Regions from separate parts of the Cytobacillus sp. QJM3NY_8 genome, predicted to be linked through region 1. Evidence: a T-box and tRNA genes for the amino acid it is inferred to sense, from the RefSeq annotation. Region 1 holds a T-box; the other holds one or more tRNA genes.

What was found. The T-box of region 1 lies ahead of tyrS (tyrosine--tRNA ligase). A T-box ahead of a tRNA ligase gene usually reads a tRNA of that ligase, here a tRNA-Tyr.
Region 2: it encodes a tRNA-Tyr, which carries the amino acid that the T-box ahead of tyrS (tyrosine--tRNA ligase) is inferred to sense. The anticodon was not compared.

The regions. Positions count from the first base shown of each region.
Region 1 is NZ_CM149681.1:967,074-970,928, reverse strand. It holds gene AC0VZ9_RS05205 (zinc-binding dehydrogenase) at 1-782, opposite strand, end outside; gene tyrS (tyrosine--tRNA ligase) at 861-2,117, opposite strand; T-box leader at 2,167-2,374, opposite strand; gene map (type I methionyl aminopeptidase) at 2,508-3,248, opposite strand; gene AC0VZ9_RS05190 (hypothetical protein) at 3,341-3,754, opposite strand.
Region 2 is NZ_CM149681.1:175,057-178,911, forward strand. It holds rRNA gene AC0VZ9_RS00950 (23S ribosomal RNA) at 1-1,658, shown strand, start outside; rRNA gene rrf (5S ribosomal RNA) at 1,911-2,027, shown strand; tRNA gene AC0VZ9_RS00960 (tRNA-Asn) at 2,047-2,121, shown strand; tRNA gene AC0VZ9_RS00965 (tRNA-Thr) at 2,157-2,229, shown strand; tRNA gene AC0VZ9_RS00970 (tRNA-Glu) at 2,257-2,331, shown strand; tRNA gene AC0VZ9_RS00975 (tRNA-Val) at 2,336-2,411, shown strand; tRNA gene AC0VZ9_RS00980 (tRNA-Thr) at 2,417-2,492, shown strand; tRNA gene AC0VZ9_RS00985 (tRNA-Tyr) at 2,509-2,592, shown strand; tRNA gene AC0VZ9_RS00990 (tRNA-Gln) at 2,658-2,732, shown strand; tRNA gene AC0VZ9_RS00995 (tRNA-Lys) at 2,887-2,959, shown strand; tRNA gene AC0VZ9_RS01000 (tRNA-Gly) at 3,028-3,102, shown strand; tRNA gene AC0VZ9_RS01005 (tRNA-Ala) at 3,110-3,185, shown strand; gene rocF (arginase) at 3,401-3,855, shown strand, end outside.

The DNA.
Region 1 (3,855 bases):
AGTTCCAGCTGATCTCCTGTGGAGGAGCCAAATGTTACGATGGTGCCGCCATTACGCAGGATTTCGAGCGATTTATTGAATGTCGCAGGGCCAACTGATTCAATGACAAGATCCACTTTTTCCCCGCCAAGGACTCCATTCCAGTCTTCACTGCTGTTCAGGGCTTTATCCGCACCGAGTTCAAGTGCTCTCTGACATTTTTCCTCCGAACGGGAAGCTGCGTAAACGGTTGCTCCCGCTGCTTTTGCAAATTGCATTAAGAAGGTTGCAACTCCTCCTCCAATCCCTGGAATGAACACCTTCATGCCTGACTGAAGCTTTCCTCTTGTGAACAATGCTCTGTAGGCGGTTAGTGCAGACAGGGATAGGACGCCCGCTTCCTCCCAGGTTAAATACGCCGGCTTGGGTGCTGTGTTTTCAGCAGGAATGGTGATATATTCGGCGAATGTGCCATGAAACGGCAAGCCGACGATTTCAAAGCCTGCTGGCGGTGCATCGCTCTTTTCCTTCCATCCCAGTCCGGGATTGATGATGACCTCATCACCTGGCTTCACGTGTGTAACGCCTTCTCCGACTGAGTCTATGATTCCCGCTCCGTCTGAACCGATGACAAGCGCAGGATCTTCTGGCTTGTGGCGGTTCAGGACAAATAAATCACGATGATTCAAGCCTGCCGTTTTCAATTTCACCCTCACCTCGCCGTTACCCGGATCGGACTTTTCCAGTTCACCATAAGATAATCCCGCGCGGCCTGTTACTCCTTCATGAATGATCGCTTTCATTTCCTTCACCTGCTTTTCTTTAAAAATTTCGTCTATTCTATCATATCTTGAAAGTGCCAGGAGGAAAAAGCGATTTGCCTACTTTGCAGTGCTAAGCCTTAGTTTCACAAATTTTCTTTTGCCTGCCTGCAGAACTAATCCGTCTGTGATTTTCACGAGCATCTGAACATCGCCGACTTTCTGTCCGTTTAAACGGATGCCGCCGCCCGCAATCATTTTTCTGGCTTCCGTTTTGGAGGAAAGCAGGCCGAGGCCGGCAAGCAGGTCTGTAATGAGGACTTCACCTTTACCCTTCCATTCGGCTTCCGGGATCTCATCCGGCATGGCTCCCTTTTGGAAAATAGTTTTGAAATGCAGTTCGGCTTTATCGGCTTCACCCGTGCCATGGTACATGCGGACGATTGTTTTACCTAAAAGCATTTTGGCGTCACGCGGATGCAGTGTGCCGTTTTCGAGCCCCTCTGCGATTTGCTGTTTTTCTTTTACTGGCAGATCTGTTGCGAGATTGAAGTATTTTGGAATCAGCTCATCCGGGATGGACATGGTTTTGCCGTACATATTATTGGGATCTTCATCGACACCAATGTAATTGTTTTTTGATTTGGACATTTTCTCTTTGCCATCCAGGCCTTCAAGGAGCGGCATCAGGATGACCACCTGCTTTTCTTTTTGGAAATGCTCCTGCAGATGGCGTCCCATCAGGACATTGAAGTGCTGATCATTCCCGCCAAGCTCGATATCGCTTTCGAGTACAACCGAGTCATATCCCTGCATCAGCGGGTAGAAAAATTCATGAAGAGAGATCGGTTTGCCTGTGGACAGGCGCTCTGAAAAGTCATTTCGTTCCATCAGGCGGGCAACTGTTATGCTGGCAGACAGGCGGATGACATCTTCGAGCTGGAGATCCGAAAGCCATGCTGAGTTGTAGTGAAGATCGACCTTATTCATGTCCAACACTTTGCTGAATTGCTCGAAGTATGTTTTGGCATTACGCTTCACCTCTTCATCGGTGAGCTGGTTTCGGGCTGCGGATTTGCCTGTCGGGTCGCCAATTTTTCCGGTAAAATCGCCAATAATCAGCTGGATGATATGGCCATTGTCCTGGAACTGCTTTAGTTTTTTCAGCACAACCGTATGGCCGATATGGACATCCGGTGCAGAAGGATCAAGCCCCAGCTTAATTTTTAAAGGCTGGTTTTGAAAAATGGACTTGGCTATTTTATTCTTTAGCTCTGCTTCAGGCAGAATATCCTGGACACCATTGCGGTATACCTCCAGCTGCCTCTCTGTTTCGTGTTTTTGCTGGGCTGTTAATTTTCCAAAAAAATTCTCCATGTCCCCCATCCTTTCTATTATCGGAATACAAAAAACCACGCCCCCTAAAGAAAGGGACGTGGCTAACGCGGTACCACCCTTTTTGAAGATTGCTCTTCCACTCAGCGGATTAACGGCCCGTGCCGTTCCCTGCTACTCCTGTTCACAGAGAAAGTTCAAGAAGGTAATTCACTGTTATCTTTGTGCTGATTTTCACCAGGCATCAGCTCTCTAAAACAGGGAGATAAGCAGCTACTTGTTTCTGTCATTACGTTTAAATTTGAAATTTTTATTATTTTAGCGGAATGGAGGACATTGTTCAAGTGTTTTTTCTCAAGCAATATTAGATGAAGGTTTTTCAACCGTAATACTATATAAAAACCAGGAACATGCAATGCCCCTGGTCCATGGTTATTTCGTTAAGATAATCGGTCCTTCTTTTGTGATGACAACGGTGTGTTCACATTGAGCGACATGGCTTTTGTTAGGTGTAACGAACGTCCAGCCGTCGCTCATTTCCCTTACTTCTTCATCACCGCTTGAGATAAAAGGCTCAAAGGCAACAACCATGCCTTCTCTTAACAGCTGTTTATCCCATGGATCAAAATAGTTCAGGATATGGTCCGGCTTTTCATGAAGGGAGCGGCCGACACCGTGTCCAGTCAGATTCATGATAACGTTGAATCCATTGTTTTTGGCAACCTTGTGAACTGTCTTTCCGACAAGGCTCAGCTTGCCGCCCGGCTTTAATTTTTTCAGTCCTTCATCGAACGCCTCCTGAGCCGCATCACATAATTTTTGCAGCTTCTCGTCTTCACCAACGACAAATGATAGGCCTGTGTCTGCGAAGTAGCCATCTTTTGATCCTGAAACATCAATATTTACAAGATCGCCCTCTTTAATCACCCGGCTTCCAGGAATGCCATGGGCCACTTCTTCATTCACGCTTATGCATGTGAAGCCTGGAAAATCGTATTCTCCTTTAGGGCCTGAAATCGCTCCGTGCTTTTCAAAAAGCTCTCCGGCTAAGTCATCAAGCTCCTTGGTTGTTACACCTGGCTTAGTTTTTTCAATCATCTCATCGCGGATCTCCGCGACAATTCTGCCGATTTCCTTCAGTTTTGCTAATTCTTCTTCATTTTTTACAATCATAAGAATCCTGCCTTTTCAATAGTTGTTATTTCTCTATTATAATCTAAATGTGGCGTGCTTAATAAGATTTCGCCTTTTCTGTTGCTAAAAACCTAATAATCAACAGGAAAGTGATAAGGCCTGAAGGAAAACAGCAATGCTTCGAGCAGATGTCCTCCATCATTATTAGATTCTGCAGGACTTGGTGTTCTTGCTTCACCGCTCAGTATTTTTCCGTAAAAACCCTCATGACCTGATAAAATTCTGCCATCCTGCACTTGGACCATTCCATTGGGACCGGCAACGGGAACAAGAAAGCGGGCTTCCTTTGTTTTCTCCAAAAATAACAGGAACTTGCCTCCATCCTGCTGATATTCCTCAGCCCATCCTTTATCGTAAACATCAATGCCTGCCGTGATGGTTTCTGTTGCTTTTCCTTTATATACTTTCTCGACTTGAAACTGCCTTCCGTAAAAATTCCCCTTGCTTGATTTTTGTTTGCTTTTAAAATTATATGTTCCCAGCACAATAACTTGTGAGCGGGATTCGACCTTTTCGGGATTAAGTTCAAGCCATTTTGTTGCGAATGATGATGAACCCCCTTACCAGCAAAAGAGCAAAAAGTATG
Region 2 (3,855 bases), 790 kb from region 1:
GTGGAGCGCTTAGAAGTGAGAATGCCGGTATGAGTAGCGAAAGATGGGTGAGAATCCCATCCACCGAATGCCTAAGGTTTCCTGAGGAAGGCTCGTCCGCTCAGGGTTAGTCGGGACCTAAGCCGAGGCTGAAAAGCGTAGGCGATGGACAACAGGTTGATATTCCTGTACCACCTCTTTACCGTTTGAGCAATGGGGGGACGCAGGAGGATAGGGTAAGCACGCTGCTGGATTAGCGTGTCCAAGCAGTTAGGCCGGTAACGAGGCAAATCCCGTTACCACACAGGCTGAGCTGTGACGGCGAGGGAAATTTAGTACCGAAGTTCCTGATTCCACACTGCCAAGAAAAGCCTCTAGCGAGGGAAAAGGTGCCCGTACCGCAAACCGACACAGGTAGGCGAGGAGAGAATCCTAAGGTGAGCGAGAGAACTCTCGTTAAGGAACTCGGCAAAATGACCCCGTAACTTCGGGAGAAGGGGTGCTCATTAGGGTGAATAGCCCTGATGAGCCGCAGTGAATAGGCCCAGGCGACTGTTTAGCAAAAACACAGGTCTCTGCGAAGCCGCAAGGCGAAGTATAGGGGCTGACGCCTGCCCGGTGCTGGAAGGTTAAGAGGAGAGGTTAGCGCAAGCGAAGCTTTGAATCGAAGCCCCAGTAAACGGCGGCCGTAACTATAACGGTCCTAAGGTAGCGAAATTCCTTGTCGGGTAAGTTCCGACCCGCACGAAAGGCGTAACGATCTGGGCACTGTCTCAACGAGAGACTCGGTGAAATTATAGTACCTGTGAAGATGCAGGTTACCCGCGACAGGACGGAAAGACCCCGTGGAGCTTTACTGTAGCCTGATATTGAATTTTGGTACAGCTTGTACAGGATAGGTAGGAGCCTGAGAAGCCGGAGCGCCAGCTTCGGTGGAGGCGTCGGTGGGATACTACCCTGGCTGTATTGAAATTCTAACCCGCGCCCCTTATCGGGGCGGGAGACAGTGTCAGGTGGGCAGTTTGACTGGGGCGGTCGCCTCCTAAAAAGTAACGGAGGCGCCCAAAGGTTCCCTCAGAATGGTTGGAAATCATTCGCAGAGTGTAAAGGCACAAGGGAGCTTGACTGCGAGACCTACAAGTCGAGCAGGGACGAAAGTCGGGCTTAGTGATCCGGTGGTTCCGCATGGAAGGGCCATCGCTCAACGGATAAAAGCTACCCCGGGGATAACAGGCTTATCTCCCCCAAGAGTCCACATCGACGGGGAGGTTTGGCACCTCGATGTCGGCTCATCGCATCCTGGGGCTGTAGTCGGTCCCAAGGGTTGGGCTGTTCGCCCATTAAAGCGGTACGCGAGCTGGGTTCAGAACGTCGTGAGACAGTTCGGTCCCTATCCGTCGTGGGCGCAGGAAATTTGAGAGGAGCTGTCCTTAGTACGAGAGGACCGGGATGGACGCACCGCTGGTGTACCAGTTGTCTTGCCAAAGGCATCGCTGGGTAGCTATGTGCGGAAGGGATAAGTGCTGAAAGCATCTAAGCATGAAGCCCCCCTCGAGATGAGATTTCCCATAGCGTCAAGCTAGTAAGATCCCTGAAAGATGATCAGGTTGATAGGTCAGAGGTGGAAGCGTGGCGACATGTGGAGCTGACTGATACTAATCGATCGAGGGCTTAACCAAAACGAAAAGCGGAGGCGACTGTTCAACTTTGAGAGACGTTGGAGAGCCGGCCATTCAAATCCTGGTTTTGGGATTTGGAGGGACGGATCGAAACGGCCGAGAGGTTAGGAGCCGAAGCTAGACAAGTCATTGGTGAATACTCGGCAAATGCTTCTTCATACATTATCTAGTTTTGAGGGAACGAAAAAATGAAATTTCCTCTTGAAAAAAACATTAAAAGAAAGTATAATCATACTTGTCTTTTGAAAATAGTCTGGTGGCGATGGCGAGAAGGTCACACCCGTTCCCATACCGAACACGGAAGTTAAGCTTCTCAGCGCCGATGGTAGTTAGGGGCTGTCCCCTTGTGAGAGTAGGACGCTGCCGGGCTGTTTACAAATACCACTTTTCCGCAGTAGCTCAGTGGTAGAGCATTCGGCTGTTAACCGAACGGTCGCAGGTTCGAATCCTGCCTGCGGAGCCATTTCCATAAAGCCCTTTTGGGAATTATGAGCTGTTGCTTCCATAGCTCAGCAGGTAGAGCACTTCCATGGTAAGGAAGAGGTCACCGGTTCGAGCCCGGTTGGAAGCTCTTTTAATGTAGACAACTAGAGTACTAGGCCCCTTGGTCAAGCGGTTAAGACACCGCCCTTTCACGGCGGTAACACGGGTTCGAATCCCGTAGGGGTCACCATAATGGAGGATTAGCTCAGCTGGGAGAGCATCTGCCTTACAAGCAGAGGGTCGGCGGTTCGATCCCGTCATCCTCCACCATATTTGCCGGTGTAGCTCAATTGGTAGAGCAACTGACTTGTAATCAGTAGGTTGGGGGTTCAAGTCCTCTCGCCGGCACCATCTTTTTTTTATAGATGGAGGGGTAGCGAAGTGGCTAAACGCGGCGGACTGTAAATCCGCTCCTTCGGGTTCGGCAGTTCGAATCTGCCCCCCTCCACCATTTATTTTTAATAAAAACACAAAAAACTGGACAAGCTATGAATGTCCTTTTTATTTTGTAATTATTGGGCTATAGCCAAGCGGTAAGGCACCGGACTTTGACTCCGTCACTCGCAGGTTCGAATCCTGCTAGCCCAGCCATTTTTGAGCCATTAGCTCAGTCGGTAGAGGATTTTAAAAGATTGCAGCATCGAAGCGTTACATCCTGAATGGCAAGCTTTTAAAATCTGCGACAAAGACCGCAGGGCTTTGAAGCACATCTGCAAATGAAGTTTAGGCATCAGAATTATATTTCGAGCCATTAGCTCAGTCGGTAGAGCATCTGACTTTTAATCAGAGGGTCGAAGGTTCGAGTCCTTCATGGCTCACTTTATAGAAAAACACAGACCTTGGGAATCGAGTCCTGAAGGTCTTACTTGTGAATATAAATATGTTTGCGGAAGTAGTTCAGTGGTAGAACATCACCTTGCCAAGGTGGGGGTCGCGGGTTCGAATCCCGTCTTCCGCTCCAAATAAATGGGGCCTTAGCTCAGCTGGGAGAGCGCCTGCTTTGCACGCAGGAGGTCAGCGGTTCGATCCCGCTAGGCTCCACCATCATACATAATACGACATTCCTTAAACCAGCATGGTTTAGGGATTTTTTATTTTATTTCACAAAACAATAAGTGGCAAAACTTAGAAAGTTACTATGGTATTTTTAGAAGCTTCTTTTTCCGGCAGCCGCATATATATACACGATTTTGTCGAGTTGAGTCATGTGTTTGAAAGCGGTTAAAATATGAGTATGAAGGGAAAGGGAGGACTTTACTATGAAAAGACAGAAATTATCGATAATTGGAATGCCAATGGATCTTGGCCAGATGAGACGCGGTGTGGACATGGGGCCAAGTGCGATCCGATATGCCGGTGTGAATGAGCGATTAAAGTGTTTATTCGAAGAAATCCATGACCAGGGCGATATTGCCATCGGCCGTCCGGAAGTTCAAATCGATCCAAAATCAAATCTTAGAAACTTGGACCTTATTGCTGAAAAAACAGAAAAACTGGGCGAAGAAGTTGATAAAGCAATAGAAAGTGGTTCTTTTCCATTAGTACTGGGCGGGGATCACAGCATCGCAATTGGAACATTGGCCGGTGTTTCGAAGCACTACAAAAATCTTGGGGTAATCTGGTATGATGCCCACGGGGATTTAAATACAGCTGAAACATCACCTTCAGGGAACATACATGGCATGCCTCTTGCGGTAAGCCTGGGAATTGGCCA